One region of the Streptomyces sp. NPDC059037 genome, then DNA from elsewhere that is predicted to be linked to it. Evidence: riboswitches for the same ligand, from Rfam matches in the RefSeq annotation. Region 1 holds a riboswitch; the other holds the start of a gene.

Region 1 (6,314 bases):
CCCACGTAACCGGTCGGCAGCTTGGCGGCGTTGGGGAGGCTGCTGGCGACCGTCTTACCGTTGTCGAGGAGGCCGTGCGCCGGCAGGTCCACCGCGGAGGCGGGAACAGCAGCGCCGGCAATGGCAAGGGAGCCGGCGGCAACGGCAGCAGCCTTAAGTTTCTTCATCGTGTTCCTTTCCAGGAAATCCGGTCCTCGTTCTCCCGGATCAACGAGAGGGGGCCTCTCGGGAAACTCTGGGGCCGCCAAGTTCGAGGAACTCATACGAAGGAACTGCCTGAGCGATTCGGCGTCACTCACGGCGACGCGTCCCGTGTCTTCGCTCGCGGAGGCGGGATGAAACTGGACGGCCGCAGTAGTGCCGTCGAGGTGTGACCAGCGGTTTCTCGCAGGTCGTCGGTGAAGCCGGTGTCGCTGAAGCAGAGCAGCTGGTGTCGGGGGTGTGCGGCTGCGTGCGGTTCTGGAGGAGGCCGCGGATGTGACGCGGCCGCTCCAGGTGGCCGACGATGTGCGTGGCGATCATTGAACCGGCGGCAAAGGGGGCCTGACCTGCATTTTCTACCTTGCGCCGCTCTCGGCGTGCGGCTTCCTCCTGGAAGACGGAGTATGAAAGCCGATGAGCGGAGTAGCCGTGACCAATGAAATTCCCACCCCGGCCACAGGCGATCTGGTTGTGCTGAGCGGCGTCAACAAACACTTCGGCGAGCTGCATGTCCTCCAGAGCATCGACCTGACCATTGCCCGTGGCGAGGTTGTCGTCGTCATCGGGCCGTCCGGGGGCGGGAAATCCACGCTGTGCCGTGCCATCAATCGCCTGGAGACCATCGATTCGGGTGAGATCGTCATCGATGGAAAGCCCCTGCCCGACGAAGGCCGTGAGCTGGCCGCGTTGCGGGCCGATGTGGGCATGGTCTTCCAGTCCTTCAACCTCTTCGCGCACAAAACCGTGCTGCACAACGTGACGCTCGGCCAGGTCAAGGTGCGTAAGAAGGACAAGAAGGCAGCCGAGGACCGGGCGCGTCAACTGCTCGACCGGGTGGGCGTCGGCTCCCAGGCGGAGAAGTACCCCGCGCAGCTCTCCGGTGGCCAGCAGCAGCGCGTCGCGATCGCCAGAGCGCTGGCCATGGACCCGAAGATCATGCTCTTCGACGAGCCGACCTCCGCGCTCGACCCCGAGATGATCAACGAGGTGCTCGAGGTGATGCAGCAGCTCGCCCATGACGGAATGACCATGGTCGTCGTCACCCACGAGATGGGGTTCGCCCGTTCGGCCGCCAACCGTGTGGTGTTCATGGCGGATGGCCGCATCGTGGAAGAGACGACCCCCGCGCAGTTCTTCAGCAACCCGAGCAGCGAGCGGGCCAAGGACTTCCTTTCGAAGATCCTGCACCACTGATCCGGGGGGCCTTGAGCACTAGGAATGATCACCATGAAGCTTCACAAGGTCACTGTCACGGCCGCCGCTGCGCTCGTGCTGTCCCTGACCGCCGCCGGCTGCAGTTCGGACGACGACGGCGGCGGCGACACGAGCTCGGACGGCAAGAAGATCACCATCGGCATCAAGTTCGACCAGCCGGGCATCGGCCTGAAGACGCCGGACGGCAAGTACACGGGCTTCGACGTCGACGTGGCCACCTACGTCGCCAAGGAGCTGGGACACGACCCCGGCGACATCGAGTGGAAGGAAGCCAAGAGCGCCGACCGCGAGACGCTGCTCGAGCGCGGTGACGTCGACTTCATCGCCGCCTCGTACTCGATCAACCCCGAGCGCGAGAAGAAGGTCGACTTCGCAGGCCCCTACCTCCTGGCACACCAGGACGTCCTGATCCGGGCGGACGACGACTCCATCACGAAGCCCGCGGACCTCAACAACAAGAAGCTCTGCTCGGTCACGGGCTCCACATCCGCGCAGAACGTCAAGGACAAGATCGCGCCGCAGGCCCAGCTGCAGGAGTACGGCGGCTACTCGGAGTGCCTGACCGGCCTGGAGAACAAGGTCATCGACGCCCTGACCACCGATGACTCGATCCTCGCCGGTTATGCCGCGCAGCCCGAGTTCAAGGGCAAGTTCAAGCTCGGCGGATTCAAGCTGAGCAACGAGAACTACGGCATCGGCGTAGAGAAGGGCAGCGATCTCAAGGCGCAGATCAACACCGCCCTGGAGAAGATGGTCAAGGACGGCGCCTGGGACGACGCCGTCAAGAAGAACTTCGGCCCGGCCAACTACAAGAACGAGCCCGCACCGAAGATCGGCGTCATCGTCAGCTGAGGCGGGTGACCCGAGGCGCGCCGTCCTCGCGGCGGCGCGCGTCGCCCCTTCACGTACGCGGAAGGCCGGGAGACCGTGTTCGACTTTCTCGAAGGCTACGACCTGCTGGCTGCCTTCTGGGTGACGGTGCAGCTCACCTTCTACTCCGCCATCGGTGCCCTGATCTGGGGAACGGTGCTGGCCGCCATGCGCGTCAGTCCCGTGCCGCTGATGCGTGGCTTCGGCACCGCCTACGTCAACGTGGTCCGGAACATCCCGCTCACCGTGATCATCGTCTTCACCTCGCTGGGCCTGTTCCAGACGCTCGGCGTCACCCTCGGCGCCGACGACTTCACGACGATCAACTTCCGGCTCGCCGTGCTCGGTCTGATCGTCTACACCGCGTCGTTCGTCTGTGAGGCGCTGCGGTCCGGCATCAACACGGTGCCCATGGGCCAGACGGAGGCGGCGCGTGCCATCGGCCTGAACTTCCCCCAGGTGCTGAGGCTCATCGTTCTTCCGCAGGCCTTCCGTTCCGTGGTGGGCCCACTGGCGAACGTACTGATCGCCCTGACCAAGAACACCACGGTGGCCGCCGCGATCGGCGTCGCCGAGGCGGCGGCGCTGATGCGGGAGATGATCGAGAACGAGGCTCAACTCATCCTCATCTCCGCCATCTTCGCGTTCGGATTCATCTGCCTCACCCTCCCGACCGGGCTGTTCCTCGGCTGGGTGAGCAAGAAGGTGTCGGTGAGGCGATGAGTGCGCAGAACGTCCTGTACGACGCCCCGGGGCCGCGCGCCAAGCGGCGCAATGTGCTGCTCACGGTGGTGTTCCTGATCGCACTCGCCGCCCTGATCTGGTGGGTGGTCCAGAGCCTCGCCGACAAGAACCAGCTCGAGTGGGTCAAATGGCGGCCCTTCTTCACGGACTCCCGGGCCTGGGAGACGTACATCCTGCCGGGGCTCAAGAACACGCTCATCGCCGCTGCACTGTCCATGGTCATCGCGCTGCCGCTCGGGGCGCTGTTCGGCATCGCCCGGCTCTCGGACCACTGGTGGGTGCGGGGCGCGGCGGGCACCGTCGTGGAGTTCTTCCGCGCCATCCCGGTGCTGATCCTGATGCTCTTCGCGAACGCGGCGTACTCCGAGTACACCGACATCAGCCCCGCCAGCCGGCCGCTCTACGCCGTCGTCACCGGTCTCGTCCTCTACAACGCCTCCGTACTCGCGGAGATCGTACGAGCCGGAATCCTGTCCCTGCCCCGCGGCCAGACCGACGCGGCCAAGGCGATCGGCATGCGCAAGAACCAGGTCATGCGCCACGTGCTGCTGCCGCAGTCGGTCACCGCGATGCTCCCGGCGATCGTCAGCCAGCTGGTGGTCATCGTGAAGGACACCGCGCTGGGCGGCGCGCTGATCGGGTTCTCCGAACTCCTCGCGTCGGTCCGCCCGATGAGCGCGAACTACGGCGCCAACACCATCGCCAGCTTCACCGTGGTCTCGGTGATCTTCGTCGTACTGAACTTCGCGCTCACATCCTTCGCGAGCTGGCTGGAAGGCAGGCTGCGGCGCGGCAAGAAGTCCACCGGCGCGGTGGTCACCGCGGACGCGGTCGAGACGCTTGCGACACCGGGCGAGCACTTGGGCCGTGACGATCTCGGGGGAACGGACGGCACCTCCAGCAAGTGACCACGTACGTATAGGCTGCCCCACGCAGCTGGTTCGCCCTGTCCGCCAGGCAGGCGCGTCGTAAGAGGGAACCCGGTGGGAATCCGGGACTGCCCCGCAGCGGTGAGCGGGAACGACCGCCGTCATACGCACTGGATTCGCCTGCGGATCCGGGAAGCGACGGCCAGTAGGTGCCTCGTCCTCCTTCGGGAGGGCTCGGCGGGCCCGTGAGTCCGAAGACCTGCCACTGCCCGTGCGCGAAGGAGCGCACGGCATCTCGGTGACCTCGAGGGCGGGTCGGCGGCGGAAGCGAGCATCCCCACCCAGGGGCAATCCCATGCCAGGGGCTCGGCTTCCTCGCCCTTTCTTCGCGCCCTCGTCCCGTCCCGGGAATCAGGACGAGTACTCGCGAAGGAGAGTTCCGTGACCGCCGCATCCACCGACACATCCACCGGCACATCCGCGGCCCGCACTGCCGAGGCCACCGTGTACGGCTATCCCCGGCAAGGCGCCGACCGGGAACTGAAGAAGGCCATCGAGGGGTACTGGAAGGGGCGGGTCGGCGCGGACGAACTGCGCCGGACCGCCGCCGAGTTGCGCCGCGACAACTGGCGGCAGCTCGTCGACGCCGGGATTCACGAAGTGCCGACCGGGGACTTCTCGTACTACGACCATGTCCTGGACACCAGCGTCATGGTGGGCGCCGTCCCGGACCGTCATCGTGCCGCCGTCGAAGCCGATCCGCTCGACGGGTACTTCGCCATGGCACGCGGCACCCAGGACGTGGCGCCCCTTGAGATGACCAAGTGGTTCGACACCAACTACCACTATCTCGTGCCCGAGTTGGGGCCCGATGTCGTGTTCGGCGCCGACTCGCGCAAGCAGGTCGCCGAGCTGGCCGAGGCCGTCGCGCTCGGGCACACCGGGCGGCCCGTCCTCGTCGGTCCCGTCACCTATCTGCTGCTCGCCAAGCCCGCCCCCGGCGTCGCCCCGGACTTCGAGCCGCTGACGCTCCTCGACCGGCTGCTTCCGGTGTACGCCGAGGTCCTCGCCGATCTGCGGGCCGCGGGCGCCGAGTGGGTTCAGCTGGACGAGCCCGCCCTGGTGCAGGACCGCAGCCCGGCCGAACTGAACGCCGTCGCCCGGGCCTACCGCCATCTCGGCGCGCTCACCGACCGGCCCCGACTGCTCGTCGCCTCCTATTTCGACCGGCTCGGAGAGGCCCTGCCCGTCCTCGCGAAGGCTCCCGTCGACGGCCTCGCCATCGACTTCACCGGGCCCGCCGCCGCCAATCTCGACGATCTCGCCGCCGTCGGCGGTCTGCCCGGCAAGCGTCTTGTCGCCGGCGTCGTCGACGGCCGCAATGTGTGGATCAACGACCTGGGGAAGTCCCTGGCCGTGCTCGGTACGTTGCTCGGGCTCGCCGGGCGCGTCGACGTGGCCGCCTCCTGCTCCCTGCTGCACGTCCCGCTGGACGCCGACGCCGAGAAGGGGCTTGATCCGCAGATCGCCCGCTGGCTGGCCTTCGCCCGGCAGAAGACCGGCGAGATCGCCACCCTCGCCCGTGGCCTGGGGGAAGGAACCGGGGCCATTGCCGCCCGACTCGCCGCGAATCGCGCCGACTTGGCTTCGCGCGCCAGTTCCTCGCTCACCCGCGACCCGGTGGTGCGCGCCCGCGCCGCGGCCGTCACCGACGCGGACACCCGCCGTTCCCAGACGTACGCCGAGCGGGTCGCCGCCCAGCGCGAACGGCTGCGCCTTCCGCTGTTGCCGACGACGTCCATCGGCTCCTTCCCGCAGACCGGCGAACTGCGCACCGCCCGCGCCGACCTGCGCGCCGGCCGCATCGGCGCGGCCACGTACGAGGAGCGCATCGAGGCCGAGATCCGCGAGGTCATCTCCTTCCAGGAGAAGACCGGCATCGACGTCCTGGTGCACGGCGAGCCCGAACGCAACGACATGGTGCAGTACTTCGCCGAGCGGCTCACCGGATATCTCGCCACGCAGCACGGCTGGGTCCAGTCCTACGGGACGCGCTATGTCCGTCCGCCGATCCTGGCCGGCGACATCTCCCGCCCCGAGCCGATGACGGTGCGCTGGACCGCGTACGCCCAGTCGCTCACACGGCAGCCGGTCAAGGGCATGCTCACCGGCCCGGTCACCATGCTCGCCTGGTCCTTCGTCCGCGACGACCAGCCCCTCGCCGACACCGCACGCCAGGTCGCGCTCGCCCTGCGCGACGAGGTCAACGACCTGGAGGCGGCGGGGAGTTCGGTGATCCAGGTGGATGAGCCCGCGCTGCGCGAGACGCTGCCGCTGCGCGCCGCCGACCACGGCGGGTATCTCGCCTGGGCCACCGAGTCCTTCCGGCTCAGCACGAGCGGCGTACGGCCGGAC
Region 2 (8,505 bases), on a different contig from region 1:
CGCGCTCGGCTCGACGCGGGCGGCCTGCGCCTGCATGGCCTGCGCCCGCCCGATCTCGGCGCCTTCGCGCGTGACGAAGGAGTTGAGCGACATGTTCTGCGCCTTGAACGGCGCGACGGAAACCCCTTTGCGAGCCAGCCACCGACAGATCCCGGCGGTGACAACGCTCTTCCCGGCGTCAGAGGTGGTCCCGGCAACCAGTAGTCCGCCACTCACGTATGTCTCCCTTGCTGTGGGCAGGCGTTCCGCAGGGCGGAACGGGTGGGCACAGCCCCAGCTGCCGAGCTCCGATTCCCCCGAGCGGCCATGGCAACCCCCAACGCCAGCAAGCCAACCCGCCGAGACAGCCGCACAGCCCGCTCGATGTCAGCCACGGCAACGTCCCGCCCACCCCCGTTGAGAACAGGCCGATGCTCAACCCGCCCCCCGTACGAGAGAGTCCCCCCGAGCCGCACCCCCAACGCCCCCGCGAAGGCCGCCTCCACAGGCCCCGCATTGGGACTCGGATGCTTGGCGGCATCGTCACGCCAGGCCCGCAGCGCTCCGGAGGGCGAATCCCCAGCAGCAGCCGCCAGCAGGGCGGTAAGCCGGGCTCCCGGCCACCCCAGGACGTCATCGAGCCGAGCGGACGCCCACCCGTACCGGAGGTACCTCGCGGACTTGTGCCCCACCATCGCGTCCAACGTGTTCACGGCCCGAAACCCGACAAGCCCCGGAACGCCAGCCAAGGCCCCCCACACCAGCGCCCCCACGACGGCGTCGGACGTGTTCTCGGCGACGGACTCGACGACGGCCCGCGCGATGCCATCGGCATCCAGCGCCTGCGGATCCCGCCCGCACAGATGCGGCAGCCGCTCCCGCGCCACCTCGACGTCCCCCGCGGCGAGCGCCCCGCCGATGGCCCGCGCCTCACGCCCGAGCGAGGTCCCGCCGACCACGGCCCAGGTCGCGGCGGCGGTCAGCGCGACCGACCCGGCGCGCGAGTGGCGACGTACAAGAGAAGAGGCAAGGGCGGCGGCACCCGCCGCCCCGCCGGCGCACACCACGGCATGCAGCGCACCCCACCCGCGGTGGTCCCGCCACAGGACACGCTCGACGGCACCCGCCGCACGCCCGAACGCGGCGACCGGATGCCCGCGGCGAGGATCACCGAGAAGCAGATCACCGAGGAGCCCGGCGGCGGCGCCGTACGCGAAGTCGCGATCGGCACACATGGGTTCAGCCGACCGTTACGTGAAGGGGAGCGACGGGCCCGGCCTGGACGGGCGGGGGCACAGGAACCGGCAACGGGCGGCCGCGCATGGCGATATGTCCTCACTCAGGGTGTCCGCGCCCTGGTTCGACGTGATCGGCGGGCGAGAGTTCCTGGCTCACGGGGAGTCGTCTCCCCGGTGACAGTGGCGGGACCGCGCCGGATTCGCACCGGCTTCCTCTTCTGCCGCCGTAATGGCTCCGGCAGTCCACCACGCCCCGCGAACGCCCGTCAACTCGCCTTTGACCTGCGACGGGAGAGTGTGCCAAGGCCCACATACGAAGGTGGGGCGCAAGGCGCCGAAGCGTCCTGCACCCCACCTTGAACTCCGTCGTCAGGCGACGAACTCCGGCCGTCAAGCGACGATCAGATAGATCCCGTACGCCACCGCGGCCGTGCACAGCGCGAAGCACAGGTAGGCGCCCGCGCGCGCCGCCACCGCGTTGCCGCCAGCGGCGGAAGTGGCGCCGGAGGTGGCCGCCTCGTGCTTGGAGAGGCCGACGATGCCGAGGGTGAACAGGCCCACCAGGGCCACCGTCACCGCGAGGCTGACTCCGAAGACGGAGCCGAGAGCTGCCCAGTCGATGTCCATGCTGATCTGTCCTTACACCGTGGCGGGCCGGGCGGGATCCGCCACGGAGCCGGTCGGGGCCGGGATGGTGGCCTTGACGTGGTCGTCGTCGGCGGCCGTCGCGGCGGCGCCGGTGGGCGGCGGCGTGACGGCGGCGATCGCGGTGGTCACGACGCCCGCCGGCTCCGCGTCGGAGCCGCCGATCTCGTCGTCCGCGACGTTCGTGTGGTCGACGGCGTTGCGCCGCGAGAGCACCCAGATGACGGCCGAGCCGCCGACCAGGAGCGCCGCGGTCGCCGCGATGCCCCAGGGGCCCTGCTTGGTGAGGAACTCGGCGCCCGCGCCGACCAGGCCGGCGGCCGGGAGCGTCAGACCCCAGGCGACGAACATCCGGGTCGCCGTGGACCAGCGGACCACACCGCCCTTGCGGCCCAGGCCCGCGCCCATCACGGCGCCGGAGCAGGACTGCGTGGTGGAGAGCGAGAAGCCGATGTGCGACGAGGCGAGGATGACCGTCGCGGCGCTGGTCTGGGCGGCGAAGCCCTGCTGCGGCTGGAGGTCGGTGAGGCCCTTGCCCATGGTGCGGATGATGCGCCAGCCGCCCAGGTAGGTGCCGAGCGCGATGGCCACACCGGCCGAGACGATGACCCACATCGGGGGGTTCGCGCCGGGGTTGAGGACGCCGCCGGTGACCAGGGCGAGCGTGATGATGCCCATGGTCTTCTGCGCGTCGTTCGTGCCGTGCGCCAGCGAGACGAGGCCGGCGGAGGCGATCTGGCCCGCGCGGTAGCCCTTGGCGGTCGCCTTGGTGTCGGTGTTGCGGCCGATCCGGTACGTCAGGCGCGTGGCCGCCATCGCGGCGAGACCCGCCACGAGCGGCGCGGCGAGGGCCGGGATCAGGATCTTGGTGACGACGGTGCCGCCGTTGATCGACGACCAGCCCATCGACATGACGGCGGCGCCGATGAGGCCGCCGAAGAGTGCGTGGGAGGAACTGGAGGGCAGGCCCACCAGCCAGGTCAGCAGATTCCAGAGGATCGCGCCCACCAGGGCCGCGAATATGACCTCTGTCTTCAGTCCGTCCTCGTTGACGATGCCGCCAGAGATCGTCTTGGCGACTTCGACGGAGAGGAAAGCTCCGACGAGGTTCAGCACGGCGGACATGGCCACCGCCGTCTTGGGCTTGAGAGCGCCGGTCGAGATGGTGGTAGCCATCGCGTTGGCTGTGTCGTGGAAACCGTTCGTGAAATCGAACACGAGAGCGGTAACGATCACGATCCCGAGGAGAAGCGTGATGTGTTCCATTTACCCAGGCTTCTGTTGGACGTCAGTGGCATGTGGAACGTAGGCAACCTGAGTGAACGGAAAGTGAACTGGGCCGGGCCATGCGGTGACTCGAACGGAAGTGCCGCCGCTCCGCTTGCGTCGCAACCGTGACGGAGATCGTCCGGAGCGGCGGCACGAGGCCCGGAATCCGGGCTTCCAAGGGCTCTTGGCTACCCTCGGGCGAACCTCTTCAACTGGTTCATCGAGCCGTTGAAGAGATTCTGATCACCCGGCAGCCTGCCGCTGTTGTCGTACTGCCAGATGGTCAAGTACGACCACCCCTTGGGCAGCGTCCCCGACGTCGACGACCAGCGCGCGAGCCACAGTGCGTGATTCGCCCCGAAGGCGCGGCTGCCGCCCGTGCAGTTGTTCCACCACTTGGTGGTCGTGTAGATCACGGGACGGCGCCCCGTCTGGCGCTGCACCTCGTTGCTGAACGACTTGATCCAGTTGACCATGCCGGTCTTGCTGAGGCCGTAGCACTTGCGTTTGCTGTACGGATTGTGCTCGATGTCGAGCGCGGGCGGCAGCGTCCAGCCGTCCCCCCGCCAGCGCCCGCCGTGGCTCATGAAGTACGCGGCCTGCTTCCTGCCGGACGACTTGCTCGGTACGGCGAAGTGGTACGCCCCGCGGACGATGCCCGCGTTGCGGGAGCCGTTGTACTGCTGCTTGAAGTGGGGATTGCGGTACGTGTGGGACTCGGTGGCCTTCACGTACACGAAGCGTGCGCCCTTGCTCTTGGCCTTCTGCCAGTTGACGTGCTTCTGGTGCGACGAGACGTCGTGGCCCCTCGGCTTGCCCGCCGCCGAAACCGGAATCTCGGCGAGGGCGGTCCCGCTGAGGGCCAGCGTTGCCACTGAGGCGGCGATGACGCGGGCGCGGCGACGGGACGCTTTGTGATCACGAGCCATATTTCCCCCCGGATGGCGACGTGCATGACAAATCCCCCAGAGGTTACTGGAAGATCACCGCATGCCGGGCGATCGCCAGCCAATCGTCGCCAGAAGGGGATGTATGCCCATACGCGCCGATACGGACTCCCCGGCTCCGCACTGCCGTGCCGCGACCCCGGCTGGCAGGATCACGGCATGACTGAGCAGCGGCAGGACGCGGTGGAACGGGCCTGGGGCGATCTCGTCGCGGCCGCTCGCAGGACCGTCTCGGACGGCCTGGTGGTCGGCACGTCGGGCAATGTCTCCGTACGCGTCGGCGGCACGGTCCTGGTCACCCCGAGCGGGGTCCCCTACGACCGCCTCGCACCGCGGGACGCGGTCGGCGTCGACCTCGACGGCACCCGGCTCTTCGGCGCCCTCACCCCGACCAGCGAACTGCCGATGCACCTCGCGATCTACCGCAACACCTCCGCCGGGGCCGTGGTCCACACCCACGCGGTGCACGCCACGGCCGTCTCCACGCTGCTGCCGGAGCTGCCGCCGATCCACTACATGGCGGCCTCGATGGGCGGCCCCGCCCGGGTCGCCCGGTATGCGCCGTACGGCTCGGACGAGTTGGCCGAGAACATGCTGCACGCCCTGCGCGAGCGCACAGCTTGTCTCCTCCAGAACCACGGAACCATCACATACGGAGACACTCTGGACCAGGCATACGACCGCACGGCCCAGCTGGAATGGATGTGCCGCCTCTGGCTGACGGCAAGCGCGATCCCGGCCCACACACCGACCCTGCTGTCGGACGCCCAGCTACGGGAAGCGGAGGACCGACTGCGGGGGTACGGCCAAAGCAACACCTAGCTACCCCGTCCGCTGAGCCTCAGGCCGCTCCGTTTGTGGGCAGGCGTTCCCGACGGCTTCCCCACCCACCCTGCCCGCCCCGTTTGTGGGCAGGTGTTCCGGCGGCTTCCCCACCCGCCCTGCCCGCTCCGTTTGTGGGCAGGTGTTCCGGCGGTTTCCCCACCCGCCCTGCTCGCCCCGTTTGTGGGCAGGTGTTCCGGCGGTTTCCCCACCCGCCCTGCTCGCCCCGTTTGTGGGCAGGTGTTCCGGCGGCTTCCCCACCCACCCGGGCCGCTCCGTTTGTGGGCAGGCGTTCCGCACGGCAGAACGGGTGGGCACAAACGGCCCACGGTCCGCAGGTGAAATGCGGGGTCCGGGGCGGAGCCCCGGAGGTGCAGGGGAGAGCCCGGAGCCGCCGCAATGGGGGTCACCCCATACCCCCCGCCCACTGGCCGTACCAAGCCACCCCGCCGACACTGGACAGGTGCGCCCAGCCCAAGCGACGGCAACGGCCGTCACCGCCGCAGCGACCGCCCTCCTGGCCGGCGCAGCCGCCATCGCGGCAGGCCGCTTCGCCAGCAACGCCGCCCTCAAGACCCCGCCAGGCCGCCCCCTGCCGGGGCCCCGCCTCACGGTCCACGCCACGGCGGCAGGCCAGATCACCCTGACCCGCTCCCTCGCGAGCCTGCGCCCCGGCAGATACGGCCTCGGCGGCGACGGCAGCCACGCGGTGATTGGCCCGGTCGTCGACTCCGCACCGCACGAGGCCGACACCGTCGTACGCCGCCTGGAAGCCGTCACCCACGGCACCCTGGACCCCGGCGCGCGGGTCCGGCTCACCCCGCAGGTGTACATCGGCGACCCGCACGCCGCGCTCGACATCGACCACGCTGACGTGGACATCCCCGGCGAACTCGGCGGCCTGCCCGCCTGGTTCGTGCCCGGCGCCCGCGACACCTGGGTGATCACCGTGCACGGCCTCGGCACCACCCGCGAGCACCCCATGGTCGTCATGGACTTCCTGCACCGCCTGCAGTTCCCCATCCTCGACCTCGCCTACCGCGGCGACCTCGGCGCACCCCGCTCCCCGGACGGCCTCGGCCACCTCGGCGAGACCGAGTGGCGCGATCTCGACGCGGCCATCCGCTACGCCGTGCGCTACGGCGCCGAGAACGTGATCGTGCACGGCTGGTCCACCGGCGCGGCCATGGCCCTGCACGCCGCCGCGTACTCGGCCCTGCGCGACCGCATCAGCGGCCTCGTGCTCGACTCCCCGGTGCTCGACTGGGAGGTCACCCTGCGTGCGCTCGCCGCGGCCCGGCGCACGCCGGGCTTTCTGCTGCCGCTCGCGGTGCGCGCCGCCCAGGGGCGGACCGGCCTGCGCGGCGACCGCATCCTGGAGGCCGCCGACCCCGACGTGCTCAAGGTGCCGACCCTGCTCTTCCACGGCCCCGACGACGTCATCGCCCCCTGGGAGCTGTCCCGCCAACTGGCCGCCCGGCGCCCGGAACTCGTCACTCTCCACACGGTTCCGGATGCGCCCCACGGCGCCATGTGGAACGCGGACCCGGCGGGCTACGAAGAGGCGCTGCGGCGCTTCCTCACGCCCCTGATGTAGCACCCCGCGTACCCCGGACGTAGCGCTCCGGAGCCTCACGAAGTCATTCCGTTTGGGTTTTCGGACCGTCAACAGGAAGACTGCTCCCGTGACGTCCCGTATCCCGCGCGACTCAAGGCTCCGACTCGTCCGTGCTCAGTCCCCGATGGCCGAGAGGCGAGCAGCGGCGGATCGCGGCGCAGCGCGCCCCCTGGCCGCCCCCGGCGCAGTGACCGAGGCCCGTTCGCGCCGTCCCGCGCCCCGGCCGCCCGAGGGCACACCGGCCCCCGCCGAGCTGGCCCGCATGGCCCGCGCCGGTCTCGCCGACGCCGTGCGGGTGGCCCGCTGGGCCGACGCGTCGCTGCGCCCGGGAAGCAGCGCGGGCGAGCGCGACGGCAAAGGAACCCTCTCCACCGCCACCGCCGAACGGGCCGCCGCGGAACTCGCCCTGACCGCGGATCAGGTCAGGGCGGACTGGGACACCGCACGGCTCGCCGGCCTCGTCGAGGTGCACGGCGACAGTGCGCGCCCCGGCTGGCGCCTGCGCGCCTGGGACCGTGACGACGCCGCCGTGCTGCGCGGCTGGGTCGCCCTGTTCGACGCCTGGTCCCTGGCGCACGCGGCATCGCGCGAACTGCCGCCCGCCGCCGTCGCCGAGACCGTCGAGGCCATGCCGCAGCTCCTCACCCTGCTGCAGCTCTCGGCCGGGCCCGTCCCCCTGCCGCAGCTCCTGGACCTCCTGGACCAGCGCGTCACGGAACTGCGTACGGAACGCTGCGAGATCCCCTACGGCCCGCAGCCCGAGCCGGTGGACCCCGATGACGCCCCTTCTCTGCCCACCCTCCTCGACTGGGCCCTGCGCGGTCTCGCCGCCGTCGGCGCGCTGACGTACGCCGACGGACAGGCCACGCTCACGCCGCTCGGCAGCTGGGCGGTCTGGGTCAAGCTGGAGCAGATCTGCGTCGCCGCGCAGAGCCCGGCGGGGAACATCGAGCAGGCGGCCGCCGACATGCTGCGCGGCTGCGCACGCCTTCGCCCCAAAGCGGCACGCTCCGAGTACCGCGCCTGGCTCGCCGCGCGCCCCGTGGGCAGCGCCGTCACCGAGCTCCTGGAGGCCGCACGCGGCGAGGACGCCCTGCTGCGCGGCCTCGCCTTCGAGGCCCTGCGGGTGGTCGGCGCTCCGGCCGAGGCCGAGGTGCGGGCCGTCGTGGACGAGACCTCGCTGCGGCCGTACGCCCTGATCTGGCTGGCGGAGCAGGAGGGCGCGGACCCCGAGGACGTCCACCTGGTCCTGACCCGTGACGAGTCGACGTGGCTGTGGGTCGACACCGCCGCGGCCGTCGCCGACCACGGCGAGACCCATCTGCTCATCCGCCACCTGGAGTCCGCGGTCCAGCCCACGGTGCCCGCGCTCCTGGACGAGGTGCGCCGGATCGGCCACCCCCGCACCGTCCAGGTCCTGGTCGCGCTCGCCGCCGCGCACCCCGACCCGGCGCTCGCGAAGGCCGTCCGCCGGGCGGCGTTCCAGGTGCACACCGGAGGGGTGTAGCGGCCCATCCGGCTCACCGGAAGGTGTTGCACCGCCCCATGTCGCCGGTGCGGTAGCCCTCGTAGAACCACTGCTGCCGTTGCTCGGCCGAGCCGTGTGTCCAGGTCTCGGGGGTGACCCGGCCCTGGAACCTCTCCTGGATGCGGTCGTCGCCGACCGCGGCCGCCGCGTCCAGGCCCTCGCGGATGTCCGCCTCGGTGAGACTGGTGATCAGCGGCCTGCCCGTCCGGTCGTCGGGGGTGCGGGTCGCGTGCCGTGCCCACACCCCGGCATAGCAGTCGGCCTGCAGCTCGACCTTCACCGCGTTGCTGTTCTGCCCGGTGCGCCCGTCCTGGGAGCGCCGCAGCGTCCCCATGAGGTTCTGTACGTGGTGCCCGTACTCGTGCGCCACGACGTACGCCTGCGCGAAGGGCCCGCCGCTGGAGCCGAACGTGGTCCGCAGCTCCTCGAAGAACTCCAGGTCCAGATAGACCTTCCGGT

What was found. Region 1 has a riboswitch for cobalamin ahead of metE (5-methyltetrahydropteroyltriglutamate--homocysteine S-methyltransferase). Riboswitches for the same ligand answer to the same signal wherever they lie in the genome.
Region 2: linked by a shared signal. The riboswitch ahead of ACFWY6_RS07180 (cobalamin biosynthesis protein) and the one ahead of metE (5-methyltetrahydropteroyltriglutamate--homocysteine S-methyltransferase) in region 1 are both predicted to bind cobalamin.

The regions. Positions count from the first base shown of each region.
Region 1 is NZ_JBHYIG010000093.1:11,007-17,320, reverse strand. Features, by position in the region: gene ACFWY6_RS20480 (hypothetical protein) at 1-167, opposite strand, end outside; gene ACFWY6_RS20475 (amino acid ABC transporter ATP-binding protein) at 616-1,395, shown strand; gene ACFWY6_RS20470 (transporter substrate-binding domain-containing protein) at 1,429-2,268, shown strand; gene ACFWY6_RS20465 (amino acid ABC transporter permease) at 2,344-3,009, shown strand; gene ACFWY6_RS20460 (amino acid ABC transporter permease) at 3,006-3,938, shown strand; cobalamin riboswitch at 3,968-4,164, shown strand; gene metE (5-methyltetrahydropteroyltriglutamate--homocysteine S-methyltransferase) at 4,341-6,314, shown strand, end outside.
Region 2 is NZ_JBHYIG010000021.1:2,753-11,257, reverse strand. Features, by position in the region: gene ACFWY6_RS07185 (cobyric acid synthase) at 1-216, opposite strand, end outside; gene ACFWY6_RS07180 (cobalamin biosynthesis protein) at 213-1,214, opposite strand; cobalamin riboswitch at 1,339-1,477, opposite strand; gene ACFWY6_RS07175 (hypothetical protein) at 1,608-1,844, opposite strand; gene ACFWY6_RS07170 (anion permease) at 1,857-3,128, opposite strand; gene ACFWY6_RS07165 (lysozyme) at 3,320-4,060, opposite strand; gene ACFWY6_RS07160 (class II aldolase/adducin family protein) at 4,238-4,900, shown strand; gene ACFWY6_RS07155 (alpha/beta hydrolase) at 5,364-6,497, shown strand; gene ACFWY6_RS07150 (hypothetical protein) at 6,586-8,025, shown strand; gene ACFWY6_RS07145 (neutral zinc metallopeptidase) at 8,039-8,505, opposite strand, start outside.